Regions from separate parts of the Mesorhizobium sp. M0563 genome, predicted to be linked through region 2. Evidence: predicted binding sites of a transcription regulator. Region 2 holds the regulator's gene; the other holds the start of a gene.
The links. The regulator LexA, encoded in region 2, represses DNA repair genes until DNA is damaged. The targets are predictions, from matches to a motif close to TGTTCNNNNTGTGTTCNG.
Positions count from the first base shown of each region.

Region 1: NKI50_RS05525 (PA0069 family radical SAM protein) is a predicted target of LexA. The motif match lies at 12,619-12,636, and genes of this name have one in related genera.

Region 1 covers NZ_JAMYQV010000003.1:39,831-54,333, reverse strand. Annotated here, with positions in the region: gene sbmA (peptide antibiotic transporter SbmA) at 1-339, shown strand, start outside; gene NKI50_RS05585 (polysaccharide deacetylase family protein) at 366-1,358, opposite strand; gene NKI50_RS05580 (tetratricopeptide repeat protein) at 1,561-2,226, shown strand; gene der (ribosome biogenesis GTPase Der) at 2,233-3,666, shown strand; gene NKI50_RS05570 (LysR substrate-binding domain-containing protein) at 3,681-4,598, opposite strand; gene NKI50_RS05565 (MFS transporter) at 4,719-6,038, shown strand; gene NKI50_RS05560 (cell wall hydrolase) at 6,146-7,330, shown strand; gene NKI50_RS05555 (AtpZ/AtpI family protein) at 7,586-7,984, shown strand; gene NKI50_RS05550 (F0F1 ATP synthase subunit A) at 8,055-8,813, shown strand; gene NKI50_RS05545 (F0F1 ATP synthase subunit C) at 8,881-9,105, shown strand; gene NKI50_RS05540 (F0F1 ATP synthase subunit B) at 9,187-9,768, shown strand; gene NKI50_RS05535 (F0F1 ATP synthase subunit B) at 9,779-10,270, shown strand; gene rnhB (ribonuclease HII) at 10,528-11,223, opposite strand; gene NKI50_RS05525 (PA0069 family radical SAM protein) at 11,390-12,544, opposite strand; gene NKI50_RS05520 (glycosyltransferase) at 12,696-13,199, shown strand; gene NKI50_RS05515 (phytanoyl-CoA dioxygenase family protein) at 13,389-14,363, shown strand; gene moaB (molybdenum cofactor biosynthesis protein B) at 14,397-14,503, opposite strand, start outside.
Region 2 covers NZ_JAMYQV010000007.1:113,681-128,183, forward strand. Annotated here, with positions in the region: gene NKI50_RS12070 (LpxI family protein) at 1-634, shown strand, start outside; gene lpxB (lipid-A-disaccharide synthase) at 624-1,790, shown strand; gene gltA (citrate synthase) at 1,886-3,214, opposite strand; gene gltX (glutamate--tRNA ligase) at 3,393-4,814, opposite strand; gene NKI50_RS12090 (ComEC/Rec2 family competence protein) at 4,911-7,376, shown strand; gene lexA (transcriptional repressor LexA) at 7,370-8,101, opposite strand; gene kynU (kynureninase) at 8,573-9,820, shown strand; gene NKI50_RS12105 (hormone-sensitive lipase) at 9,916-10,746, shown strand; gene NKI50_RS12110 (molybdopterin molybdotransferase MoeA) at 10,754-11,959, opposite strand; gene moaC (cyclic pyranopterin monophosphate synthase MoaC) at 11,959-12,465, opposite strand; gene trpC (indole-3-glycerol phosphate synthase TrpC) at 12,468-13,280, opposite strand; gene trpD (anthranilate phosphoribosyltransferase) at 13,285-14,295, opposite strand; gene NKI50_RS12130 (SurA N-terminal domain-containing protein) at 14,292-14,503, opposite strand, start outside.

The DNA of each region.
Region 1 (14,503 bases), on a different contig from region 2:
TTCCGGCTGTACTTTCATTATATTTATTTCAATGTGGTGCGTTACACCTACCTGCAGGCCGACAATATCTTCGCCATGCTGATCCTTGGGCCATCCTTCGTGGCTCACAGGATAACTTTCGGACCCTTCCAGCAGATTTCCAATGCGTTCGGCCGAGTAACAGGATCGCTCCAGTTCCTGCTCACATCCTGGTCGACCATCGTTGAATTGCAGTCGGTGCACAAACGCCTACGCGCCTTCGAGGCGACGCTGGAAGGGGAACCGCTGCCTGAAATCGACCAGCGCTATCTGGAACGTGAGCAAGCCGGCTTGCGCCCTGAGGATCAACCGGTAAGCTGATGATGGCGGGCGGCGATCACTTGGGCTCAGCCGCCCACCGCCGCCTGCCTTTCGCCTCGCCGCGAAACATAATCGTGAAAACTGATGCACTCGACGTCCGCTTTGATGCAGACCTCGTCGGCAAAGCGTTCCAGCGCGTTCCAGTAGGCGCCGTCGTTCATCAGCGTGAAGTGGAAGCCGAGCTCCAGCGGAATGCGCTTGCCCCGGTATTGCGCATCGAAGGCGGCGCGGAACGCGTGATAGGTCCGGTCAGCGAACTCTTCTGCCATGCTCGGCCGCTCGAAGCCGCCGGAATGTCTGACATAGAGATTGTAGTCCATGGCGATCACCCGCCTTGAGCTCGGCCCTTCCGGGATCTGCGGCAGCGAAAAGCGCGTGATGCCGTTGACGGTCGGCGGCTCGACCGGCCCGCGCGAAACGCCGCTTGCGTCGAGCAGGAAACCGGCCGCGGGCAGCGCCTCGTAAAGCGCCTTGTTTGCCGACAGATAAGGCGCGCGAAACCCGACCACCGATTTGCGGGCGAAATCGCGCCAGCCCTTCGGTTCAGCAGCAATGCCGTTGATCGAATAGGCGTTTTCGAGAACATGCCTGAAGGCGCCAAATTCGCTCAGCCAGTCGGCCTTGCTCCAGTCCTTGCCGTCGAAATGGCCGCAGCCATGGCTGCCGATGTCGTGGCCTTCCGAGGCCGCAAGGTTGATCTGCTCGAGCCGCTCGGCAACTTCCTGTTTGGAGGCGGCAAAGCCGATATTCGATTTGCCTTCTGTCTTGCCGGGCGCGGTGTATTCCTTGCGCGTCTCGGGCGACAGCAGGAATACGCAGGAGACGAAATAGGTGAAATGCGCACCCGTGCGTGCGGCCAGCGCCCGGCTGCGCTGCCACTGCGAAATGTCGCGGGCGCTGTCGAATGAGATGATGACGATCTGCTTCGGTTTTGCCGGCGGCGCCGGCGGGTCGGCGCAAGCCGCGCCGGCAGCAAACACGGCAATGGAAAACGCAACAACGCGGGACAAACGGGGCAAAGGCATCTGACCGGGTCAAGGAATGTAGAAGCGACGCCTACCGGTGAAATATGGCACGGGTACGATCGACCTGTCGGCCGCCGTTGGCGGCGACTGCCTCGTGAATAGGCGATTTTCCTGCCGAACCCCTTCCATGCCGGCAAAATTTCGCTAAAACGCGGGCTCATCAACCGCCCCGCCCGGGGCATGAATGGTTTTGATCATGTCGGACGACAGTTTTATCCGCGAAGTCAACGAAGAGATTCGTCGCGACCAGGCGCATGCGCTGTGGGACCGTTTCGGTCCCGCCTTGCTCGTGCTGGCCGTGCTGGTGGTGCTCGGCACTGCTGCTGTCGTCGGCTACCGCTATTGGGACGAGACCCGCGCCAACCGCTCGGGCGATGCTTTTTCGCAGGCGCTCAAGCTTGCCAATGACGGCAAGAACGACGAGGCGCTTGCCGCTCTGGAGGCGTTGGAGAAGGACGGCTACGGCGCCTATCCGCTGCTCGCCCGCATGCGCGCGGCAACCGTCAAGGCGGACAAGGGCGACGTCGACGCCGCCGTCAAGGATTTCGACGAGGTCGCCGCCGACACCAAGATCCCCTCCGGCATTCGCGACATGGCTCGTCTCAGGGCAGCGCTGCTTCTGGTCGACCACGGCTCTTTCGCCGATGTCTCCAGCCGCGTCGAGGCGCTCACCGCCGACACCAACACGCTGCGCCATACGGCGCGCGAGGCGCTTGGCCTTGCCGCCTGGAAGGAAGGCAAGGCGGCGGATGCATTGAAGCTGTTCGACCAGATCGCCGCGGATGACGGCGCCCCGCGCAACACGCGCGAGCGGGCGACATTGATGTCCGAGCTGATCCGCGGCTCGGGCGGCGTGTCGTGATAGTCCATGACCTTCAAAGTCGCCATCATCGGCCGGCCTAACGTCGGCAAATCGACCCTTTTCAATCGGCTGGTGGGAAGGAAGCTGGCGCTTGTCGACGATACGCCCGGCGTCACACGCGATCGCCGCGTCCATGCCGCAAAGCTCTACGACCTGCATTTCGACGTCATCGATACCGCCGGCTTCGAGGATGCGGCCGCCTCGACGCTGCCCGGCCGCATGCGCGCGCAGACCGAGATCGCCATCCGCGAGGCCGACCTGATCTTTTTCACGATCGATGCCAAGTCCGGGCTGATGCCCGACGACAAGACCTTCGCCGAGATCGTGCGCAAATCCGGCAAGCCGGTTGTCGTCGTCGCCAACAAGGCCGAGGCGCGCGGCGCCCAGGGCGGCATGCTGGAGGCCTGGGAGCTCGGCCTTGGCGAGCCGATCCCGGTCTCGGCCGAACACGGCCAGGGCCTGCCCGATCTGCGCGATGCGGTGATCGCGGCACTGGGCGAGGCGCGCGCCTTCGGTGAGGACGAAGAGGCCGGTGAGGAGGAGGTCGCCGCCAGCGAGGTGCTGATCGGCGAAGACATCACCGACCCGGACGCAGAGCCGAGCTATGACGACACCAAGCCGATGCGCATCGCCGTCGTCGGCCGTCCCAACGCCGGCAAGTCGACGCTGATCAACGCGCTGATCGGCGAGGAACGGCTGTTGACCGGCCCCGAGGCCGGCATCACCCGCGATTCCATCTCGGTCGACTGGGACTGGCATGGCCGCCGCTTAAAACTGTTCGACACCGCCGGCATGCGCCGCAAGGCCAGGATCCACGAAAAGCTCGAAGTGATGTCGGTGCAGGACGGCTTGCGCGCCATCCGCTTTGCCGAGATCGTCATCATCGTGCTCGACGCGACTATTCCCTTCGAGAAGCAGGATCTGCAGATCGCCGACCTGATCATCCGCGAGGGCCGTGCCCCGGTGATCGCCTTCAACAAATGGGACCTTATCGACCATCCCCAGGAGTTGCTGGCCGAGCTGCGCGAAAAAACCGAGCGGCTGCTGCCGCAGGCGCGCGGCATGCAGGCGGTGCCGGTGTCGGCCGAGACCGGGCGTGGCCTCGACAAGCTGATGGATGCCGTCATCAGGACGCATCGAGTTTGGAACAGCCGTGTGTCGACCGGCAAGCTCAACCGCTGGCTGGAAGGCATCCTGGCGCATCATCCGCCGCCCGCCGTCGCCGGGCGTCGGCTGAAGATCAAATATGTCACGCAGGCCAAGACGCGGCCGCCGGGCTTCGTCGTCTCCTGCTCACGGCCGGATGCGATGCCGCAATCCTACGTCCGCTATCTCTCGAACAGCCTGCGCGAGGCTTTCGACATGCCCGGCGTGCCGATCCGCATCGCCTTGCGCACCTCGGACAACCCGTTCGCCAGCAAGGCAAAGAAGCGCCACTGAGCGCCACTTCTCCTCTACGCCACGTTGCGCAGGACAGGCGCTGTTTGCGTCTGCGGCAACGCTTCCAGCGCCGCCTGCAGCAGGATGTCGCCAAGCCGCGCCGCCACCGGGTCGGGCTCGGCCTCCTTGCGGTGCAGGAACAGCGCCATCTTGGGCAAGGCGGGCAGTCCGGCGATCTCCGGCGTCATCGCCCTGACGGTGGCCGGCAGGCCGATATCGGTGCGGATCGTCAGTCCGAGCCCGGCGGCAACGGCCGCCCAGATGCCGCCAAGGCTCGGGCTGGAGAACGCCATCCGCCATGACAGGCCGGCGCGGTCGAGCGTTTCGGTCGCCACGCTGCGCAGCAGGCACGGCGCCTCAAGCGCCACCAGCGGCAATGGCTCGCTATCGCGCAGGCTGATCTCGATCGGTTTTGTCGGGCCGATCCAGCGCATCTGGACGTCGGCGACATGCCGGCTGTAAGGCAGCGTCGCGCCATTGTGCCAGGCAAGCGCGATATCCAGGCTGCCCGAAATGATCCGTTCGGCAAGCTCGTGGCTGCGTGCGATCCTGGCTTCGATCTTGACCTTGGGATGGGCGCGGGCGAAGCGCCCGAGCACCTCCGGCAGGACCGCCTCGCCGAAATCCTCCTGCAATCCAAGCCGCACCCAGCCCTCCAGCTCGACGTCGTGGATGGCGGACGCGGCCTCGTCGTTGAGCTCGATCAGCCGCCGCGCATAGCCCAGCATGGTCTCGCCTGCCTCGGTCAGCGCCAGGCTGCGCCCCGACTTTCGGAAGATCGGCGTCGCCGCCTGCTCCTCCAGTTTCTTCAATTGTGCGCTGATTGCCGAGGTCGAGCGGCCGAGCCGGTCGGCGGCCTTGGCGAAGCTGCCCAACTCCATACCGGTGACGAAGCTGCGCAGGACGTCGAGATCGAATGTCACGCGTCGGATGGCAATAATCCTGGTATTTGGGACATTACGTCAAAAACTTCCTGATATTCAGGACGAAGCTATGGCGATAGAGACAGCGCGTCAAGACCGAACGCAACCAGCCCATGCAGGAGCTGAACCATGTCTGCTGTCGCCACAGGACCAGATTGCAAACCGTTTCGCCCAGGCGCCGTTGCCGCCCCGTCGGAAGCGGCGGCACTTCGAGCCAATCATCGCTGGAAGGTGCTGGGCATCGGCGTCGCCGCCAATGCCTGCTTTTCCGCGACCTTCTCCGGCATTCCGGCGACGGCGGTGTTCCTGCGCTCGGGCTATCATCTCTCCAATGGCGAACTCGGCATGGCGCTTGGTCTTCTCGGCCTGGGCGTAGCGCTGAGCGAATTGCCGTGGGGACTGCTGACCGATCGCTGGGGCGACCGCCGCGTGCTGCTGACCGGGCTCGGCGCAACCGCGGTTTGGCTGCTTGTCATGGCCGCGCTGATCGTGCCGTCACCGGCCCACATTCCTGGCATCGCGCTTCTCGCCGCTGCCCTGCTGGTCACCGGATTGCTCGGCGGCAGCGTCAACGGCTCCAGCGGCCGTGCCATCATGGCCTGGTTCGGCGAAGGCGAGCGCGGCTTTGCCATGAGCATCAGGCAGACAGCGGTGCCGCTTGGCGGCGGGCTTGGCGCGCTCGTGCTGCCGTCGCTCGCTTCGGCCCATGGCTTCACGGCGGTCTTCGGACTTCTGGCGGCTGCATCCGCCGTCTCGACCTCTCTCGCCTGGCGCTGGCTGCATCAGCCACCGGTGCATGACGATACCAATTCGAGCAGCACGGCATTGCCGGCCGGCCCGGCGCCGCTGCGCAACCCGGCCGTCTGGCGCATCGCAACAGCCATCGGCCTGCTGTGCTTTCCGCAGGTGGCGGTGCTCACCTTTGCTTCCGTCTTCCTGCATGATTTCGCCGGCATGGGAACAGCCGTGATCAGCGCCAGCCTCGCCGCCGTGCAGGTCGGCGCCATGGTCATGCGCGTCTGGAGCGGCCGCTACGCCGACCGTCACGGCAACCGCCGGTCGTTCCTGCGTCTGTGCAGCCTGTTGAGCCTGATCGCCTTCACCGTGCTTGCGGCGCTCGTCTTGTTGGCGGCCCAATTCTTGTCAGGCCAAGTGCCGATGCTGTCGCCGGCGATCGTCGCGATGCTGGTCGTGGCCGGCATTTGCGTCTCCTCCTGGCATGGCGTCGCCTACACCGAGCTTGCGACGCTGGCCGGCGCGAGCCAGGCCGGAACGGCGCTCGGCCTCGCCAACAGCCTGGTCTTCATTGCCTTCTTCCTGGTGCCGATCGCCATCCCCGGACTTCTCGTGCTCTGCTCGTGGGCAGGCGTCTGGCTGGGTGCGGCTATTTGCGCACTGATCGCCTGGCCGATCTTTCTTCCGTCAAGCGATGGCCGCAAAAGCGCCTGACTTCGACATGAGATGGGAAAACAACGTTCTAAGCTGTTAACGCCCCATCAAGGTTAATGCATCATTGTAGCTCTCCAGTGGGGTCCGTTGCGTTTCTGGAGAGTTCCGTGCATCGACGTGTTTTGACGCGGCTTGTCGCCGCCGCCGGTGACAAAAAACGTTCCTTCCTATCTCCGTTTATTATTGGCCTTGGCATCTGGATCGGCTTTCCGACGGTCGCTGCCTATCAGGACATGACAAGCCTGGTCTCCGGCCTTGAGGCGCCGAGCGTCCGCTGGAACGCCTATGTCGAGAAGTCCGTCGCCGGCTCCGTTCACGCCGCCGAAATGCCCTTCCTCGATTCCAGCAGCACCGGCTCGCTCTCCGGCTCCGGCGTCCAACTGCCCGGCATCGGCTCCGTCTCGTTTCGCGGCAAGGGCGGCATCGCCGGCACGACGCCGGACGAGAACCGTATCACGCGTGCCGACAAGAAGGGCCGCATCATCCAGGTCTCGCCCGTCTCGCCGCCGAAGAACTTCAACGCCGGCTCGATCTTCGAGCGCACCTCCTCACTGCTCCGCCCAAGCATGGACAGCGGCCTGAGGATGGCTTTCGCCAAGCCCGAGATCAAAGGCAAGGAAATCCAGATCGCCGCCGCCTTCCACACGCGCGTCGACAAGAAGCCGGATCCCGGCGTGCCGGCGATGCTTGCCGCGCTGGTCAACAACGATCATCCCGACGTGCTGGCAACCGCCTATGCCTCGTCGGCTCCCGACTATGCCAAGGCATCGCCTTTCGAGGCCTTGCTGCAGGACGAGGACCCGAACGATGGCCGCTTCATTCCACCGCTGAGCAAGGGCGATCATTCTTGGATGCAGACGCCGCTGCCGGCGAGCGTCTTTTCCAAACCGGAGCAGGCCTGTCTCGCCAACGGCATCTATTTCGAGGCGCGCGGCGAATCCGTGCGCGGCCAGGCCGCCGTCGCCCAGGTTATCCTCAACCGCGTCCGCAACCCGGCCTATCCGAACTCGATCTGCGGCGTCGTCTACCAGAACGACAACTGGTTCAACCGCTGCCAGTTTTCCTTCGCCTGCGACGGCAGGAAGAAGCGCATCGACAATCCCGCCGCCTACAAGACCGCCCAGGATGTCGCCATGGCCGTCACAGCCGGCAAGATATTCATTCCGGAAGTCGGCTCGTCGACCCATTATTACGCCAACTACGTCCATCCGGGCTGGGCGAGGACGATGAAGAAAATGACCAGGATCGGCCTGCATATCTTCTACCGCACCTATGGCGGCGGCTGGAGCTGAGTGCTCGGGCAGCCCTTGCATCTTTCGCGGGAGAGCGGCCGATCGAAGACCCGTCGTCGTGGGGATTCGGCCGCAGCCCGCCAGAGACCGCGTCGGGCACGATGTCGCACCCAAGCAAGTAGCTGATTTATAACGAAAAAATACTTGAGCTTGAACGTCCGCTCGTGGCTTGACGGGCGCGGACCCTCTAACTATGTTGCCGGCGACTTTAAGAAGCGGACGGACGGTGACGGTCTGACCGGGCAGGGGGGTTGCGTGGCCGACAAGAATGGGCCAGACGGAACCGGAAAAACCGGCCGCGGCAAGCAGCATGAAGCCGACATCCGCGACGACGATCTTGAGCGCCGTCGGCGCGACCTTGAAGCATCGCTTGCGACAAGGCGGCCGGACCGGCTCGAGGGGAAAGACGACGCGAAAGCGGGCAGTGTGGCCGGGTACGGCCAGGCGCTCAAGCTGTCCAGCGAGTTCATCGCCGGGATAGTGGTCGGCGCGGCTCTCGGCTGGTTTATCGATCGCGTGGCGGGGACATCGCCATGGGGTCTGATAGTCGGGCTGTTGCTGGGTTTTGGCGCCGGCGTGCTCAATGTCCTGCGTTCAGCCGGGCTTGTGTCGGAATTCGGAACGGGCGACAAACCGCGCGATCCGAAAGAATGAATTGAGGCGCCGCATGCCGGCGCATTGAACAGGATACTCAAGCCGTCTGCGGCTTCGATGGGGATTTAAAGTGGCTGCTGACAAGGTCGATCCGATCCACCAGTTCCAGATTCAGCCGATCATTCCGATTCACATCGGCGGCTACGACCTGTCTTTCACCAATTCGGCTCTGTTTATGCTTGCGACGGTTGCTGTTGCATCGGCGTTTCTCTACCTCAGCACGTCGAGCCGCAGCCTCGTTCCCGGCCGCCTTCAGTCGGTCTCGGAAATGGCCTATGAATTTGTCGGCAATATGCTGAGGGACGCCGCGGGCACGCAAGGCATGAAGTTCTTCCCCTTCGTGTTCTCGCTGTTCATGTTCGTGCTTGTCGCCAACCTGCTCGGCCTGTTCCCATATTTCTTCACCATCACCAGCCACATCATCGTCACCTTCGGCCTCGCTGCGCTGGTGATCGGAACGGTCGTCGTCTACGGCTTCACCAAGCACGGCTTTGGCTTCCTGAAGCTGTTCGTCCCGCATGGCGTGCCGGTCTACCTGCTGCCGCTGGTGGTGCTGATCGAGGTGATTTCCTTCGTCTCGCGTCCGGTCAGCCTTTCGGTTCGTCTGTTCGCCAACATGCTTGCCGGTCACATCACGCTGAAAGTGTTCTCGGGCTTTGTCGTCAGCCTGAGCGCGCTCGGCGCGGTCGGCGTGGCGGGCTCGGTTCTGCCGCTGGCGATGGCCGTGGCGCTGACGGCGCTGGAGCTGCTGGTCGCGTTCCTGCAGGCCTACGTCTTTGCCGTGCTGACTTGCATGTATCTCAACGACGCCCTGCATCCCGGGCACTAACAAGGTTTCCGGCATTGCCGCCGGATCGAATTTGCAACGGAATTTTAGATCCAAAGGAGTTGAACAAATGGACGCAGAAGCAGCAAAGTACATCGGCGCCGGCATCGCATGCCTCGGCATGGGCGGCGCGGGCATTGGCCTCGGCAACATATTCGGCAGCTATCTGGCGGGCGCGCTGCGCAACCCGTCGGCCGCCGACGGCCAGTTCGGCCGCCTGATTTTCGGCTTCGCCGTGACCGAAGCGCTGGGTATTTTCTCGCTTCTCATCGCGCTTCTCGCCCTGTTCGGCTGAATACTTGTTCGGCTGAACATTGGGAAGAATTGAACAGGCCGGCCGCGATCCTGCGGCGGGTCTGAATTTCGGGGATAGTCCATGTTCGTGACATCTGCCTTTGCGCAAGAGTCCGCGCCCGCCGCAACGGAAGGCGAAACGCACGCCGCCACCGGCGTGCCTGCCGAGGCGCACGGCACGTTCCCGCCATTCAATCCGGCGACGTACCCGTCACAGCTGCTGTGGCTGGCAATCACTTTCGGGCTGTTCTACCTCTTCTTGAAGCGGGTAGTGATGCCGCGCGTCGGCGGCATCATCGACGTGCGCAACGACCGCATCACGCAGGATCTCGATCATGCTGCCCGGCTGAAAGGCGAGGCCGATGCCGCCGTTGCCGCCTATGAGCAGGAATTGGCGGAAGCCAAGGGCAAGGCCAATGCGATCGGCCAGCAGGCCAACGATGCGGCCAAGGCGGAAGCCGAGGCTGCCCGCAAGACGATCGAGGCAGCGCTTGACCAGAAGCTTGGCGAGGCCGAGGCGCGCATATCTTCCATCAAGGCCAATGCCATGAAGGAAGTCGGCACGATCGCCGAGGACACCGCTTCGGCCATCGTCGAGGCGCTGGTCGGCGGCAAGGCCAGCAAGGCCGAGATCGCGGCCGCGGTCAAATCCGTGGCCGGGTGAGGAGCGCATCATGGACGCCACATCTCTCGCGACGCTTTGGGCAACCGTTGCCCTCATAATCTTCCTCGGCATTGCCATCTACATCAAGGTGCCGGGCATGATCGCCAAGGCGCTCGATGCCCGTGCCGACAAGATCAGCAGCGAACTCGAGGAAGCGCGCCGGTTGCGCGAAGAGGCCCAGCAGTTGCTCGGCCAATATCAGCGCAAGCGCAAGGAAGCCGAGCAGGAGGCCGCGGCCATCGTCGCCGCCGCCAAGCGCGAAGCCGACATGCTCGCCGCCGAGGCGCACAAGAAGACCGAGGATTATGTCGCCCGGCGTACCGCCTTGGCAGAGCAGAAGATCGGCCAGGCCGAGCGCGAGGCGATCGGCGAAGTGCGCGCCAGCGCCGTCGACATCGCGGTCGAAGCCGCGCGCGCGCTGCTGGCCGGCAAGATCGACGCCAAGGCCGGCGCCGACCTTTTCAACGCCTCGCTGCAGGATTTGAAGTCGAAGCTGAATTAAGCGACGTCGTCGAGAAATTCATCCAAGGCCGCCTGGGAAACCTGGCGGCTTTTTTGTTAGCGAAAGCGGCTGAGCGCAAATCTCCCCCCTCGAGGGGGAGATGTCGCCGAAGGCGACAGAGGGGTCAGTACGTCCTGGCGCGACGCCATGTGGGACGAAAGAGAAGGTTGGCGCTTCACGCGAGGCGACCCCCTCTGGCCTGGCCATCTCCCCCTCGAGGGGCCCTCGAGGGGGAGATTACGCCTAGCCGCTTTCGCTCAATCCAGGCCCGAAAGGCCCTCTTCCTCCAGCACCTCGGTGCCGCCGAACCGGAACGGCGCGAAGGAGGCGCGGTGCAGCCGTGCCACTGGCCCGTGCAGATCGATCGCCGTGCGATGGCGCACAGTGGCGTAGCCCATATGCAGCTCGAAGCCGTAACGCGCATGATGGCTGCCGCAGCCGCACATCATGCGGTCGCGCAACACCTTGGCGACGATCGAGGCTGCAGCGATCGACTGCGAGCGCTGGTCGCCCTTGATCAGCGCTTTGCCCTCGCAGGGCAGGCCGGGCGGCACGTCGCGGCCGTCGGCCAGCGCCAGCTTCGGCCGGATTGACAGGCCGGCCACTGCACGGCGCATCGCCTCCAGGCTGGCCTTGAGGATGTTGGAGGCATCGATGCCTTCGGCGCTGACCGAGGCCATCGATACGGCGAGTGCGGAGCCGAGGATTTTCAGGAACAGCGCCTCGCGCTGCAAATGCGTCAGCCGCTTGGAATCATCGAGGCCGTCGGGGATGTTGGCGGGATCGAGCACCACCGCTGCAGCCACCACCGGCCCGGCGAGCGGGCCGCGGCCGGCCTCGTCCATCCCCGCCACCGGCCACAGGCCTTCGGCCATCGCCTTCGTCTCGAACGAGAAGTCGGGTTTCTCGACGATTTCGAAGAGAAGCGGAGAATCGGAACGCGGGCGAGCCATGGTGCGGCGAGGTTCGCATCGGCTCCGATTCTCCGCAAGTCCCCTCCGGGTCGGGCGGGGCACCGGACCAGGAGGGGCTACCGTCTGCAAGCCCGGGAACAGGACAGGCCGGACGGGATTTTTCGCCTGCTGCGGCCGCTTCAAGCGGCTGGCGCGAGACGCTTTGTCACAGCAGCATCAGCTGCTCGGTTGCCTTGGCGGCGGGGACGAACCGGTCGGTCCTCAGCGAGCGCCGCTCGGCATTGAGGCCGAGCCGTTTGGCGGCGATCTCGAAACGGCGGCCGATCTGCCAGGCATAAGGGCCGGAGCCTTTCATGCGCTTGCCCCATTCCGAATCGTAGTCCTTGCCGTCGCGCATCGAACGGATCAGCGACATGACGTGGCGATAGCGGTCGGGATAGTGGCGCAGCAGCCAGTCCTTGAAGATCGGCGCGACCTCCAGCGGCAGGCGCAGCAGCACATAGCCCGCTTCACGCGCGCCCGCTGCCTGCGCCGAATCGAGGATGCGCTCCATTTCCGAGTCGGTCAGTCCGGGGATGATCGGCGCGACCATCACCGAGGCCGGAATGCCGGCGTCCGAAAGCTGCCTGATCGCCTCCAGCCGCTTGGTCGGCGTCGACGCGCGCGGCTCCATCGTTCTGGCCAGCATCCTGTCCAATGTCGTCACCGACAGTGCCACCTTGGCCAGCCCGCGTTCGGCCATGCGTGACAGAATGTCGATGTCGCGTGTCACCAGCGCTGACTTGGTGACGATGCCGACCGGATGCCCGCGCGCCTCCAGCACTTCGAGGATCTCGCGCATGATCCGGTATTGCTTCTCGATCGGCTGGTAGGGATCGGTGTTGGTGCCGATGGCGATGGTGCGCGGCTGGTAATTATCCCTGGACAATTCCTTGTCGAGCAGCCGCGCCGCATCCGGCTTGGCAAACAGCTTCGATTCGAAATCCAGCCCCGGCGACAGGCCCATGAAGCTGTGCGTCGGCCGGGCGAAGCAATAGACGCAGCCATGTTCGCAGCCGCGATAGGGATTGATCGAGCGGTCGAAGGAGATGTCGGGCGATTCGTTGCGGGTGATGATGGTGCGCGGCTTCTCGACCTGTACCTCGGTCTTGAAGGGCGGCAGCTCCTCCAGCGAATTCCAGCCGTCGTCGAACACATGCCGGCTGACCGGCTCGAAACGGCCGGACGGATTGATGCCCGCCGACCTGCCGCGATTGCGGTCTGGGCGGACGCGCATGCCGCTCTGCTCGATCATCGCATTCGCCATCTCGGCCCTGCCAGCGCCGAAGGCGGCAATGTCGGCACGCACGATCTGTTCCATTTTGGCCCTTTCCCAGGGACTGTCCGCCCGCTGTCGAATCGCTCTGCTCATGAATGTATTCCTATCGCACCGAGTGGAACAAAGCAAGAACCTTCTCGCGGCGTGCCGCAAAAACTGGCGCTGCCCACCGCTTTCCGCTATTCGGCTAAACATGCTCAGCGTCCTGATCGAAACCCTGAATGACGAGGAGGGCCTCGCCCGCACGCTCGCCTCGCTGATCGGCGGCGCGGTCGAAGGCGTGGTGCGCGACGTTCTCGTCTGCGACACCGGCTCGACCGATCAGACGCACCGCGTCGCCGAACATGCCGGCTGCCACTATGTCAGCGGCGGCATCGCCGCCGGCATCAGGCAGGCCAAGGGCGACTGGCTGCTTTTGCTGGAACCGGGAGCGCGGCTGGGGGAGGGCTGGATCGACGAGGTCGTCGCCCATACGGCCAGGCAAACCATGGCGGCGCGATTTTCACGGGCACGCGGCAGCCGCGCGCCGTTCCTGTCGCGGGTCTTTGCCGGAAATCGCGCTCTCGCCGAAGGCTTGGTGATCAGCAAGCGTCAGGCCGCCGCGCTGTCTAAGAGCGCCCGCAGCGCCGAAGCGATCGCCCGCGGCCTGGCGACAAGAAGGCTCCACGCCGAGATCTGGGTGGCGCCGCGGAAGTGACGGCTTACCATCCCGGCCTAGGAAACGCCGCCCAAGCAAATTTTCTGGCGGGTTGTCGTTTATTGTGCATTGCACAAAATCTGGCCGGGGGTTACCATTCCCAGCGATACGGGCGAATGGGTTTGGGGTGTGCCGGAGCGGCGACGACGACTATCGTCGGCGCTGTTCCCTCGACATTTGAGGACCCCGATGACCCTTTCAAGCCCTGACAAGTCCGGCGCTGCAAGCCTCGAGGCGATCGCACGCAACGGCGGTACGCTGCGCCGCATCGCCGCCCGCATTCCGACCTATCTTTCCGACCTTCGCGAGAATCCGGCATGGCTGCCGATGTTCATGCTGGCGCGCACCATGCCGGCGCGGCGGCTGCACTGGCGCGGTGCGAAGCCGGTTCGGCCGGCGCGCAATGTCAGTGAAACGATGTTCGCCGGCGTCGATCGCGATGCCGTCGTCGGCGCGCTGCGGACGGAGGGGCTCTATTCGGGCCTGACGCTGCCGGCCGCCATCCATGAGGAGATCGCCCGCTTCGCCGAGCACACGCCATGCTTCGGCAATTTCGACCGCCGGCTGGAATTCCTGCCCGAAAAACACGCCGATGCAGAAAAGCATTTCGGCCGCCCGCTGCTCAGCGGCCACTATTTCGAGCGGGTCCTCGACTGCAACGCTGCGGTCGCCGTGCAGCGCGATCCGCTACTCCTCGACATCGCAGCGCACTATCTCGGCAGCCAGGCCAAGCTGATCACCACCCGCGTCTGGTGGAGCTTTCCGACCGGTGGCGTCTCGGACGCCGACAAGAACATGGCTTCGCTCGGCAAATACCATTTCGACCTCGACGACTGGCGCATGCTGAAGTTCTTTTTCTACCTGGTGCCGGTCGACAACGACACCGGGCCGCATGTCTATGTCCGCGGCTCCCACAACCGCCGCATCCTGAAGCATCAGCTGACGCTTCTGGTCGGCCATTCGGCGGAAGAGGTGCTGGGCGTCTATGGCGAGCAGAGCCCGGTCACGCTGACGGGGCAGGCCGGTCTCGGCTTTGTCGAGGATCCGTTCGGCTTCCATATGGGTACCGTGCCGACGCGCACGCCACGACTGATGATGGAAGTCGGCTTCGGCGTCTCGCCGCCGTCGCGCCGGCGGTTTCACGGCGAGCCGGTCATTCGCTGAGGCGGGATCGCCCGGCTGATACCTCGCTCCGTCTCAGCCGCGCCGCAAATGCTCGTCCAGGCGCGGCATGATCTCGACGAAGTTGCAGGGCATGTGCCGATAGTCGAGCTGCGGCTTCAAAATGCCGTCCCAGGCGTCCT
Region 2 (14,503 bases):
ACATATTACGCGCCGCCCCAGGCTGAGCGCCATGCGCCTCAATTTGGGCCTGCTCGCCTGGCTACCCAGCCTTCTCGTCGGTGTAACCCGGGGGGACGATACGGTGCTGAAACTGTTCGTGCGCAGGATCGAGCGCAGCGGCATCAAGGTTGTCGGCGCTCACGAGATCGTGCCGGAACTGGTCGCCGCTGAAGGCCCGCTGACCAAGATGGCGCCACGCAAATCCGACTGGCGCGACATCGAGGCGGCGCACGCTGCAGCAAAAGCTATCGGCGCGCTGGATATTGGCCAGGCGGCTGTTGCGGTTGGTGGCCGCGCCATCGCGCTGGAAGGCGTCGAGGGCACAGACGGGCTGCTCGAGCGGACAAAACAATTACGCGGGCACGGCAGGCTGGCTGGCAGGAGCCGTGGTGTTTTGGTCAAATGCGCCAAGCCCGGTCAGGAACTGCGTGCCGATCTGCCCTCCATTGGCCCTCTGACCGTCGAGGCGGCGCATGCCGCCGGACTGGCCGGCATTGCCGTCGAAGCCGGCCGCTCGCTGGTGCTCGAAGGTCCTGCCACCATCGGGCGTGCCAATGCACTCGGCCTGTTCGTGATCGGCCTGCCTGCTGCGGAGCCGGCGCATGGCGAATGAGCAGCCGTTGAAGATAGCCGTCGTCGCCGGCGAGGAGTCCGGCGACCTGCTTGGCGCCGACCTTGTGCAGGCGTTAAAGCGCATGACCGGGCGCGAAGTTCGGCTCGTAGGCATCGGCGGCCGCCATTTGCAGGCGCTCGGTTTGGCGCCATTGTTCGACGGCAGCGAGATCGCGCTGATGGGGCTTAGCGCTATCCTGCGCGACCTGCCGCGCCTGATGCGGCGGATCGGCCAGACGGCAAACGCGATTGTCGATGAAAAGCCCGACTGCCTTATCACCATCGACAGTCCGGATTTCTCGCTGCGCGTCGCCAAGAAGGTGCGCGCCGCCGATCCGACGATCCCGATCGTCCACTATGTCTGCCCGAGCGTATGGGCTTGGCGGCCGGGCAGGGCGGCGGCAATGAAGCCATATGTCGATCACATTCTTTGTATCCTGCCGTTCGAGGTGAAGGAACTCGCTCGCCTGGGCGGGCCGCCCGGCACCTATGTCGGGCATCGCCTTGCACACGATCCGGGCATAGTCAGTGCCGCCAGGGCGCAGGCGCAGCCGCGTGACCTCTCCGCCGACCGTGTGAAAACGTTGCTTGTATTGCCCGGTTCGCGTCGCGGCGAGGTGCGGCGCCTGGTCGGGCCGTTCGGCGAAACGGTATCGATCCTGCGGGCGCGCGGGCACCGCTTGCGCTTGCTGTTGCCGACGGTGCCGCACGTCGCCGACCTGGTCAGGACCTCGGTCGCGAGCTGGAACGAGAAGCCGGAGATCATCCTTGATGCCGAACGCAAATGGCAGACCTTCGGCAAGGCCGATGCGGCGCTGATCGCGTCGGGGACGGTATCGCTGGAACTGGCACTGGCGGGCGTGCCGATGATCTCCTGCTACCGGCTCGATCCGGTCATGCGCATGGCGCAGGGACTGATCAAAGTTTGGAGCGCAGCCTTGCCCAATCTCATCGCCGACCGGCCGGTCGTGCCGGAACACTACAACCAATATGTGCGTCCGCATTATCTGGCGCGCCAGCTGGAGGCGCTATTCTCCGATACCGCCTACCGCGCCTGGCAGAAGGACGGTTTTGCCGAAATCGCCGGGCGTATGGCAACCGACAAGCCGTCAGGCGAGATGGCGGCGGGGGTGGTGATGGGCATGGTGAGGAAGTGAGCGAGTAGTGAGTAGCGAATAGGAAATGGTGCTGGCCGTAACAGCCAAGCTGCTTCAGCTACTACTCGCTACTCGCTACTCGCTACTCGCTACCTTCACCGCTTCGCGATCGGCACGTAATCCCGTTCCGGCGCACCGGTATAAAGCTGGCGCGGACGGCCGATCTTCTGGTGCGGGTCCTCGATCATCTCCTTCCACTGCGCGATCCAGCCGACGGTGCGGGCAACCGCGAACAGCACGGTGAACATGGTAGTGGGGAAGCCCAGCGCCTTCAGCGTGATGCCGGAATAGAAATCGACGTTGGGGTAGAGCTTCTTCTCGATGAAATAGGAATCGGTCAGCGCGATCTTTTCCAGCTCCATGGCGATGTCGAGCAGCGGATCGTCCTTGATGCCGAGCTCGCCCAGGACTTCGTGCGCGGTCTTCTGCATGATCTTGGCGCGCGGATCGTAGTTCTTATAAACGCGGTGGCCAAAGCCCATCAATCGGAACGGATCGTTCTTATCCTTGGCGCGCGCAATGAATTCCGGGATGTGATCGACATGGCCGATCTCGCCCAACATGTTCAGGGCTGCCTCGTTGGCTCCGCCATGTGCAGGACCCCACAGGCAGGCGATGCCGGCAGCGATACAGGCAAAGGGATTGGCGCCCGACGAGCCGGCGAGGCGGACGGTCGAGGTCGAGGCGTTCTGCTCGTGGTCGGCGTGCAGGATGAAGATGCGCTCCATCGCGCGCGCCAGCACCGGATTGATCTTGTATTCCTCGCAAGGCACGGCGAAGCACATATGCAGGAAGTTGGCTGCGAAATTCAGTTCGTTCTTCGGATAAATGAACGGCTGGCCGATGTGGTATTTATACGCCATCGCCGCGATCGTTGGCATCTTGGCGATCAGCCGCATCGAGGCGACCATGCGTTGATAAGGGTCCGAGATATCGGTGGAATCGTGATAGAAGGCCGACAGCGCGCCGACCACGCCGCACATCACCGCCATCGGATGCGCATCGCGGCGGAAGCCGGTGAAGAAGCGCGACATCTGCTCATGCACCATGGTGTGGCGCGTCACCCGGTAGTCGAAATCGTCCTTCTGCGCCTTGGTCGGTAGTTCTCCGTAGAGCAAGAGATAGCAGACTTCGAGGAAGTCGCCGTGCTCGGCCAGCTGGTCGATCGGGTAGCCGCGGTGCAAGAGAATACCGGCATCGCCATCGATGAAGGTGATTTCCGATTCGCAGCTCGCCGTCGACGTAAAACCGGGATCGTAGGTAAATACGCCGGTGGTGCTGTAGAGCGAACCGATGTCGATGACTTCAGGTCCTACCGAACCACTTCGTATCTTGAATTCATGGGTTTTGCCGTCGAGTTCCAGTTTTGCCGTCGACGCCTGGGTTTTGCCGCCAAATTCCATCTTTGTCGCAGGTTCGGTCATAGCAAACTCCTTTTTGTTTCCTCAGGCCGGCAACGGCAAAACATTGAACCCAACACGTCAAAAGCATCGGAATACGCACATTTGCGCCCGCAATTGAATCTGCGCGCCAGATTAGGCCAAGACCCAATGTTGCACTGCGAAACACACCTTTCAATGCCAATCTTCTTGGGCCAGTTTCCTAATCGATTTGATCGGCAATCCGCGCCAGGCCTTCCTCGCGGCCAAGCACGGCCAGCACATCGAAGACGCCGGGCGAGGTGCTTTTGCCGGTGAGCGCGGCGCGCAGAGGTTGGGCCACGGCGCCGAGTTTGTGGCCGCCGGCCTGCGCATAGTCGCGGATCGCGGCTTCCGCCGAGGCGGCAGACCAGTCCGAAATCGTGGCCAGTGCCGCATGAGCGCCCCGCAGGATCGCGCGCGCCTCACCGCTGAGCAGCGCCGCCGCCTTCTCGTCGACCGGCATCGGCCGCTCGACGAACAGGAATGCAGCCCCTTCAACAAGTTCGACCAGCGTCTTGGCGCGCTCCTTCAGGCCTGGCAAAGCGGCAAGCAATTGCGCCTTGCGTCTGTCGTCGAGGCTAGCTGCGATCGCCGGACCGCCGTCGAGATAGGGCAGAGTGGCGATGAAGATGTCGAGCAGCGCCGCGTCGTTCATGCGGCGCATGTGCACGCCGTTCAGCGCCTCGAGCTTGGCGAAGTCGAAACGGGCGGCGCCCTTGTTGACGTCGCCAATGTCGAACCATGCGATCATGTTGGCGATCGACATGATCTCATCGTCGCCGTGGCTCCAGCCAAGCCTCGCCAGATAATTGAGCAGCGCCTCCGGCAGGTAGCCCATGGCGCGATAGGCCTCGACGCCGAGCGCACCGTGCCGTTTCGACAGCTTGGCGCCGTCGGCACCGTGGATCAGCGGGATATGCGACATCGACGGCACCTCCCACCCCATGGCATGGTAGATCACCGTCTGGCGGGCGGCGTTGGTCAAATGGTCGTCGCCGCGGATGATGTGGGTGACGCCCATGTCGTGATCGTCGACGACGACGGCATGCATGTAGGTCGGGTTGCCGTCCGAGCGCAGAATAATGAAATCGTCGAGATCCTTGTTGGGAAAGCGCACGTCGCCCTGGACGCGGTCATGCACAACCGTCTCGCCGTCTGTCGGCGCCTTGATGCGGATCGCCCCCTTGGCGCCGGCCGGCGCCTCGGAGGGGTCGCGGTCGCGCCAGCGGCCGTCATAGCGGGGAGGCAGCCCCTTGGCTCGTGCGCTCTCGCGCATTGCCTCCAACTCGGCAGGCGTCGCGTAACAATAATAGGCCTTGCCCATGCGAACGAGTTCCTCGGCCACCTCGCGATGGCGCGGCGCACGCTCGAACTGCGACACCGGCTCACCGTCCCATGTCAGGCCAAGCCAGGAAAGCCCGTCGAGGATGGCCGCGGTTGCCGCATCGGTGGAACGCTCGCGGTCGGTGTCCTCGATGCGCAGCAGCATCGTGCCGGCTGTGTGCTTGGCATACAGCCAGTTGAACAGCGCCGTGCGCGCCCCGCCAATATGCAGATAGCCGGTGGGCGAGGGGGCAAAACGGGTGACGACCTTGTCGGGCATGGAACTCTCAGGCAGGCGAAGGAAGTGGGTTTGCGGACTTTCGCGCGTTGCGCGTTCATGTAGCATAGGAGGTCGAGGGCGCAAGGGGCAGACCCGATGGCTGTGCGAGGCCGTGGTGCGGGCGAGGGCGAGGACGTTGGCAGCGGCGTCAGCGAACGCTTGCTGTTTGCCGCGCCCGTGCCTGTCCTGCCGGCACCGGCATTGCTGCCGGTTCCACGCTTTGATGCCCCGTCGCTGCCGGCGAGCGACCCAGCAACGGTTCTCGTGCCCGCGGCCGAGCCCATCGTGCGCCTACGCCGGCGTTTCCGCCTCCCGTCACCGTCCCGTATCCGCAACGGCGTAACCTCGGCGGTCGGCCTGGAGCTCGACCGTGGGGTCGCCTTCCTGCTGGTGCCGGTGTTCCTCGCATGCGGGGTGATCGTATATTTTGCGCTGGCGGTGGAGCCGGCCTTTCCACAGCCGATCGCAATCGTCGCCTTGGCAGCCCTCTGTGCCGTCGCCTCGCGGTCGTGGCCCAGAACCCGCCTGTGCTTCATGGCGGCGTTGCTCTGCGCGCTTGGCGTGCTTGCCGCCAAGGTCGAGACCTGGCGTGTCGGAACGCATATGCTCGGTTCCGAAATCTCGACGCGCCTCACGGGTCGCGTCGTATCGTTCGAGCCCATGGCGAGCGGCCGCATCAGGCTGACGATCGATGTGATCTCAACCGCCAGGCCGACACTGCGCTACATGCCGGAACGGGTCCGCGTTTCGGCGATGAAAATACCGGCTGAGCTGACCGCCGGTTCCGAGATCGCCGGCTATGTGCGGCTGCTGCCGCCGACCGGGCCGGTGCGGCCCGACAGCTATGATTTCTCCTTCGACAGCTATTTTGCCGGTATCGGCGGCAGCGGCTTTTTTCTCGGCAATCCGAAAGTCGTGTCGTCGGGCAGCATGCCGTTTGCCGCGCGGCTTTCTTCCGCGATCGAAGACGCGCGCGAATCCATCGCCGACCATATCCGCAGCCGCATCGGCGGCGCCGAGGGCGAGATTGCTGCTGCGCTGATCGTCGGCGTGCGCGCCGGCATTCCCGAGGAGATCAACGAAGCGATGCGGCGTACCGGCATCTACCACATCATCTCCATCTCGGGGCTGCATATGGCGTTGGTCGCCGGCACCATTATGGCGCTGCTGCGCGGCGCCTTTGCGCTGTTTCCCGATTTCTCATCGCGACGGCCGGTCAAGAAATACGCGGCGGCCGCCGCGCTTTTTTCGATTGCGGCCTACCTCGTCTTTTCCGGCATTGTGGTGGCGGCCGAACGCAGCTTCATCATGTTGGCGGTGATGCTTATCGCCGTGCTGTTCGACCGGGCCGCGCTCACCATGCGCAACCTGGCGATCTCGGCCATCGCGGTCATTCTGGTGTCGCCGCACGAGGTGGTCGGTCCGAGCTTCCAGATGTCCTTCGCCGCGACGGCGGCCCTTGTCGGCGCCTATGCAGGCTGGTCCGATTACCGCGCCGGCGGGGCCACCACGCCGCCGCCCCGGCGGTCGCCGCTACGCTTTGCCACTAGAAAGGTACTGCTGGGCATGGGCGGCCTGGCGATGACCTCGATCATTGCAGGGAGCGCCACGGCGCTTTTCGCCATATGGCATTTCCAGCGCGTGGCGCCGCTCAGCCTGTTCGCCAATCTGGCCATCATGCCTATCGTCTCACTGGTCGTCATGCCCTTCGCCGTCCTCAGTGCGCTGGCGATGCCGTTCGGCGCGGATGGGCCTTTCCTCTACGTGATGGGCAAGGGGCTGACGGCGATGATCGCCCTGTCCGGGTGGATCTCCGAGCGCTCGCCGATCGATGCGGTCGGGCTGATTTCGCTGAGATCTGTCCTTTTGGTGACGATCGCCCTCGTCATTGCCAGCATGGCGACGACCTGGTTGCGGCTCGTGGCCCTTCCTTTTGCGCTCGCCGGCTTGCTAACGACAACGCAGACGCGCGTACCCGATGTATTGATCTCGGAGGACGCACGGCTCGTCGCGCTGCCGATCGGCAGCGGTGAACTCGCGGTCAACCGGGCACGCCCGAATGAGTTCACCATCGACAACTGGAAACGCGCGCTCACATCAGAGGCTATCGTCGCGCCGGAAACACCTGGAAAGAACGATCCGCAATTCGACATTGCCGATCCGGCCGACTTACCGCCGGGCATGCCGTTCATTTGCACGGACGGTCTCTGCCTTGCCAGGCATCCATCCGGCGCGATCATCGCGCTAGCCAATGACCGCGATACTGCACGGCCAGCCTGCGCCTTTGCCAGCTTGATCGTCATCGACGACGCCACCGCCCATAATCCCTGCTACTACGACCGGCTGGTCCTCGTCGTCACCAAACGGCAACTGGCGCGCGCGGGAAGTGCGGCCGTCTATTTCGATCCACAAGCGGCAACACGCGCCGAAATCCGCTTCGCCGTCGAAAAATCATACCGGCCCTGGCACGTGCAGCGGAAATTTTCACGCGCGGCGCGGGGCATGCCGCCATACCGCAGAGCCGACAAGCCAAAAGCCGGCGCCAAGGGCGCAGCTCAGTAGCGGCGGATCAGCCCAACGAGCTTGCCCTGCACCTTGACCCTGTCTGGTCCGAAGATGCGCGTCTCGTAGGCCGGATTGGCGGCTTCCAGGGCGATCGAGGCGCCCTTGCGGCGGAACCGCTTCAGCGTCGCTTCTTCCTCGTCGACCAGTGCCACCACGATCTCACCGGGGCTCGCCGTATCGGCATTGCGGATGATCACCGTGTCGCCGTCGAAAATGCCAGCCTCGATCATCGAATCGCCTTTGACCTCGAGCGCATAATGCTCGCCGCCCATGATCATGTCCGGCGGCACCGAGATCGAATGAGTCTGGTGCTGGATGGCATCGATCGGCACACCAGCGGCGATGCGGCCCATCACCGGGATAGACACGGCGGCGACGACATCGTCGTCATTGCCGGCTGCAGGGACGCGCGACGATGTCGGCTTGCCTTGCCGAGGACCTTGCCCAAGACTGCCCTGGATGACACTCGGCGAGAACTTGCGTGCCGCATTGAGGCCGGGGGCGATCGAATCGGGCAGGCGCAGCACCTCCAGCGCACGGGCCCTGTTGGGCAAACGGCGAATGAAGCCGCGCTCCTCCAGCGCCGTAATCAGCCGGTGGATTCCCGATTTGGAAGCCAGGTCGAGCGCTTCCTTCATCTCGTCGAAGGAGGGCGGGATACCGCTTTCCTTCAGCCTTTCGTGGATGAACATAAGCAGTTCGTGTTGTTTGCGTGTCAGCATAGCGACCCCCAACAGAATCAGAAAAACAAACCCAGAACAAACACTATCTGTTCCAGTTGTGTTCCGCAACTGTTTAAAGTTTAATGAATGTGTTAGGGCTCGGGTAACGATACCACTCGCCAAACCGGGACGCTGCATTTTCACCGCCGCGGGCCTCATCGCCTTGATTCTGCTTTCGTTTGCGGCCTCTGGGTTTCCAGAAGGCGGCACTGGTATCGGCCGTCAGCCGGCAAAGGGGCACGGAATTGAAGCCGTATCGACTGTGCGGTTTGGTCAATGCACCGTGAACGAAACGAACTCAAAACGCCAACCTTGGGTTGGCTTGGCTCCTGGTTTCCACCGCATGGTCAGGCAACTTGTCGCCGGTGGAGCCTTGCTGCGCGATACCAGGTAATGGAGAACCGCTCGTGACCGATGGATGCCGTCGATGCGTGTCCGGCGTTGCGGTGAATCTTGGGGAGCAGACAAATCATGACAGGAATTCCCGATCTCGTGGCCATAAGGGCGATGGATGCTGCAGATCCGCTGCGCGCGATGCGCGACCGCTTTGTGCTGCCGCAAGGAGTGATCTATCTCGACGGCAATTCGCTAGGGGCCGCTTCGCGTGCCGCTTTCGATGAATTGAGCAAGGCAGTGACCGAAGAATGGGCGCATGATCTCATCCGCGCCTGGAACACGGCCGGCTGGTTCAACATGCCGCTCGAACTTGGCGACCAGCTCGGGCGCCTGATCGGTGCCGCGGCCGGCCAGACGGTGGTCTGCGACACGACATCGGTCAACATCTACAAGCTGCTGCACGCCGCCATGGCCATGCGGCCGGAGCGGCAGGTCATCGTCGCCGAGGGCGACAGTTTTCCGACAGACCTCTACATGGCTGAGGGTGTGGTTTCGACGCGAAAAGATACGCTGCTGCGCCTCTCGGGGGTCGACGCGCCGAGCATCGAAGAGCTGATCGACGAACGCACCGCCGTGGTGCTGGTCAACCACGTCAACTACAAGTCGGGCGAACTGCGCGACATGCCGGCGCTGACGCGCAGGGCCCAGGAAGCCGGGGCGATGATCGTCTGGGATCTCTGCCACACCGCCGGTGCGATGCCAGTCGAGCTCGACACGGCAAACGCCGATTTTGCCGTTGGCTGCACCTACAAATATCTGAATGGCGGACCGGGCGCGCCTGCCTTCATCTATGCGGCTGAGCGGCATCTTGCCGACATCCAGCAGCCGCTCACCGGCTGGTGGGGCCATGCACGGCCCTTCGCCTTCGAGCCAGGCTATGCGGCCGGCACCGGCATCCGCCGGTTTCTGTGCGGCACCCAGCCGGTCCTGTCTATGCGCACGCTGAAGGGCGCGCTCGACATCTGGAACGATGTCGACATGACGGCGGTGCGCAAGAAGAGCATCGCGCTGGCCGATCTGTTCATCGAGCTTGTCGAGGCAAAGTGCGGCACTTACGGGCTAACGCTCGAAAGCACGCGCGACGGGGAAAAACGCGGCAGCCAGATTTCATTCATGCACGAGCATGGCTACCAGATCATGCGCGCGCTGATCGAACGTGGCGTGATCGGCGATTTTCGCGCCCCATCGACCATGCGCTTCGGCTTCACCCCGCTCTATGTCGGCTATGCCGATGTCTGGCAGGCCGTCGAAGTGCTTGAGGACATCCTGCGCACCGGTGCGTGGAAGGATGCGCGCTTCGCCATCAAGGCGGCTGTCACTTGAGATTGATGCGAGAGCTGGAATCGTGAGGCTGGCGACGACGCGCCGCGCGATGCTCACGGTCGTTGCAAGGCCATATTGCCAGGGGAGGGCGCAGGGTGTTCGAACGTCACATTGCCGATTGGGACAACGCCTATGCCAACGGCGCCAACATAGCCGGCAGCGATCGCTGGCCGGCGGCCTGGGTCGAGCCCGCGCGGGTTTTTCGCGACGTGCTTTCGACCGAGGGCCGGGCGCGGCTCGACATGGCCTATGGCGATGGCCCACGCAACCGGCTCGATCTTTTCCTGCCGGCCACCAAGCCCAAGGGGCTCGTGGTGTTCGTCCATGGCGGCTACTGGATGGCATTCGACAAGAGTTTCTGGTCGCATCTTGCCGCTGGCGCTGTTGATCGCGGCTATGCCGTGGCGATGCCGTCCTACACGCTCTGTCCGCAGATGCGCATTGGCGGCATCGTCAAGGAAGTCGGCGCGGCGATCGGCAAGGCGGCGGGGATGGTCGCAGGGCCGCTGATGCTGACCGGACACTCGGCCGGTGGCCATCTTGTTAGCCGGATGGTTACGACGACGACGCCGCTGGCGCCCGAAATTGTCCGGCGCATTCGCCATGTCGTATCGATCTCGGGTGTGCACGATTTGCGCCCGATCATGCGCACCGGCATGAACGAGACGCTGGCGATCGATGAGGCCGAGGCGCAGGCCGAAAGCCCGGTGCTGCTGCGCCCGATGGACAAGGCCCGCCTGACCTGCTGGGCCGGCGGCGGCGAGCGCGCCGAATTCCTGCGCCAGAGCGCGTTGCTGGCCAATATCTGGATCGGCCTGGGTGCCGCGACCAGTTCGGTGGTCGAGCCTGACCGGCATCATTTCAACATCATCGACGGTTTGGCCGATCCAGACCATCCGCTGACCCGGACCTTGATCTCGGAGTGAGGCAGGTTCAGCGTAGCATCAGCACGTCGCAGGCGGCGCCCGCCGCCGCGGCGGGCGTGAACGGCGCACGGACGATCAGCCCGTTGGCATCGGCCAGCATTTTCAGCATCGAGGAGTCCTGGATGCCGAACGGCGTCGCCACGAGCGTACCGGCGTCGTCTGTGACAACAGCCCGCACATAATCTTGCCTGAGATCGTTGGCCGGCATGGCAGCGCCGAGCCGTGCCTCACGCATATCCTGCTGAAAGGCGCGGCCGCCGAGCCGCGCCAGCAGCGGCTTCAGGAAGAGCTGGGTGCAGACCAGGCTCGCCACCGGATTGCCGGGCAAGCCGATGCAGCGAATGTCGCCCAGCCGCCCGAACATCAGCGGCTTGCCCGGCCGCATGGCGATCTTCCAGAAATCGAGAGTCATGCCTTGCCCGGTCAGCACGTCATGGACGAAATCGTGGTCACCGACCGAGGCACCGCCCAGCGTGACGATGACGTTCGCGCCAGCCTTCACGGCCTTTTCCACCAGCGCAGCGATCGCCTCCCTGCGGTCCGGCGCGATGCCAAGGTCGAGCACTCGCGCACCGACCGACTGTGCGGCGGCGGCGACACCATAGGCGTTGGAGGAGATGATCTGGTCGGGGCCAAGCTCGCTGCCCGGCGGCAGCAATTCGTCGCCGGTGGCGATGATGGCGACCAACGGCCTTTTGACCACGCCGACCTCGGGGTGGTTGGCCGATGCCGCCAGCGACAAGGCCGCCGGGTCGAGCAGGCGGCCTTTGTGCAGCAGGACGTCGCCTTTGGCGAAATCGAGCCCGAGGCGGCGGATGTTTCGCCCCTGCACCGTCGGCTCCGTCACTTCGACGACACCGCGGCCGAGATCGCGGACGTTCTCCTGGATGACGATGGTGTCGGCGCCTTCGGGAAGCGGCGCGCCGGTGAAGATACGGACGGCCTGCCCCTGCTGCACCGTCCCGGCAAAGCCGCTTCCGGCCGGCGCCATGCCGACCACCGAAAGCTTTGCTGGTAAGGACGCGATATCAGCCGCCCGCACGGCATAGCCGTCCATGGCGGAGGCGTTGAACGGCGGCTGGGTGCGGAGCGCCACAACCGACTCCGCCAGCACGCGGTCGGCGGCATCCAGCAGCGCGACGCGTTCGCCCTGCAGTGCAGCTGCGCCGTCCAACAGGCGCTCGAGCGCCTCAGCAACTGGGACCAGCGCCATCAGCGGCCTGCCTCGGTGACCCCATCTTCGGTGATCTTGTAGTCGCCGGATTTGCCGCCGGTCTTTTCAACCAGCCTGATGCCGGAGATGACCATGGCGCGGTCGACCGCCTTGGCCATGTCGTAGATGGTCAGGCAAGCGACCGAGACGGCGCTCAGGGCCTCCATCTCAACGCCGGTTTTGCCGGTGACGCGGGTCAATGCTGTGACCTTCAGGCCGGGCAAAGCTGCGTCCGGCTCGATATCGACAGATATCCTGGTCAGCAGCAGTGGATGGCAGAGCGGGATCAGTTCATGCGTCTTCTTGGCCGCCATGATGCCGGCGATACGCGCGGTACCGAGCACGTCGCCCTTCTTGGCATCGCCGGCGAGGATCATGTCCAGCGTCTCGGGCCGCATCGACACGAAGCCCTCCGCGACTGCCGTGCGCACCGTCTCAGCCTTGTCGCCGACATCGACCATGTTGGCTTCGCCGCGCGCGCCAAGATGGGTGAGGGCGGCCGCCATCCTCAGATCGCCTCTGCCGGCGCCTTGCCCGTCAAAAGCAGGCGCGTTGCAGCGGCCACGTCCTGTTGACGCATCAGGCTCTCACCGACCAGAAAAGTGGCGATGCCGCTCCGCTCAAGCCGGCGGCAATCGTCATGCGAAAAGATACCGCTCTCGCTGACCAGAAGGCGGTCGGCGGGCACCATCGCGACCAGCCGTTCCGAGGTCTCGAGGCTGGTTTCGAAGGTCCGGAGATTGCGGTTGTTGATACCGATCAGCCGCGACGACAGCTGCAGCGCGCGTTCCATCTCAGCCTCGTCATGCACTTCGACCAGCGCGTCCATGCCGAGCCCGAAAGCTGTCGCTTCGAGTTCTCTTGCCAACGCGTCGTCGACGCTGGCCATGATGATCAGTATGGCATCGGCGCCCCATGCCCTGGCCTCGTAGACCTGATAGGGATCGAACAGGAAATCCTTGCGCAAGGCAGGCAACTCGACGGCAGCGCGCGCATCGCTGAGGAACGCGGGCGCCCCCTGGAAAGAGGGTGCGTCGGTCAGCACCGAAAGACAGGCGGCACCGCCTTCCGCATAGGCCCTGGCCAGCGCCGGCGGATCGAAATCGGCGCGGATCAGGCCTTTGGATGGGCTAGCCTTCTTGATTTCGGCAATCAGCGCGAACCTGCCGGATTGGCGCTTTGCTTCAAGGACGGAAAGAAAGCCGCGCGGCGCTTCGGCGTCCGTTGCCCGTGCCTTGATCTCGGCAAACGGCACTTGCGCCTTGGCCGCCGCGATCTCGTCGCGCTTGTAAGCCTCGATCTTGCGCAGGATGTCGGACATAGTTCTAACCGTTCGAAATCTCGACCAGCCTGTCGAGCACTTTCAGCGCGCGGCCGCTGTCGATGGCCTGCGCCGCCGTCACCATGCCGTCGGCAAGTGTCGTCGCCTTGCCGGCCACCACCAGCCCGGCGCCGGCATTCATCAGCACCGTGTCGCGAAAGGCGCCAGCGGCGCCGCCCAGCATGTCGCGCAGTGCCTGGGCATTGTGGGCGGCGTCGCCGCCGCGCAACTCGTCCTTGGTGTGACGCTTCAGCCCGACCGCTTCCGGGGTCAGCACAAAGCTGCGGATCTCGCCGCCGGCCAATTCGGCGACCTGCGTCTCGCCGGTGGTGGTGATCTCGTCATAACCGTCGCCATGGACGACCCAGGCATGGTCGGCACCAAGCTCCTTCAACGTTTCTGCCACCGGCATGATCCATTCGGGCAGGAACACGCCGACCATCTGCCGTCTGACACTGGCCGGATTGGAAAGCGGACCCAGCAGGTTGAAGATGGTGCGGGTGCCGAGCTCGACCCGGGTCGGGCCGACATGCTTCATCGCCGGGTGGTGCGCCGGCGCGAACATGAAGCCAACTCCGGCCTCGTGGATGCAGCGGCCGATCGTCTCCGGAGGGATGTCGATCTTGACGCCCAACGCGATCAGAACATCGGCGGCGCCGGTCAGCGAGGACAGTCCGCGATTGCCGTGCTTGGCGACGGGCACGCCGCTGCCGGCGGTGACGAAGGCGGATGCGGTCGAAATGTTGACGCTGTGCGAATTGTCGCCGCCGGTGCCGACAATGTCGATGGCGCCCTCGGGGGCTTCGACGCGCAGCATCTTGGCGCGCATGGTGGCGACGGCGCCGGCGATCTCGCTGACGGTCTCACCGCGCACCCGCAATGCCATCAGGAAGCCGCCGATCTGGCCGGGGGTGGCGTCACCGGACATGATGATGTCGAAGGCCTCGCGCGCCTCCTCGAAGGAAAGAGCGCTACCGGCGGCGACCTTGGCGATGTGGATCTTCAGCGCGCTCATCTGGCCAGGGCTTGGGTTACGGCCGTCTGATCGATGCGGACGTCATATTGCGTCTGCAACTGCGCCACCAACTGGTCGAGCAGGTCGTCGGACATACCGGAGGTGAAGGATTTCTGCGCGTCCTGGGGTACTGAGTTGGCGTCGGCCCCGGCGGGCTCGAATACCTCGGCAACCTTGAACAGGATCTGTCCGTCGCCCGTGGGCGAGG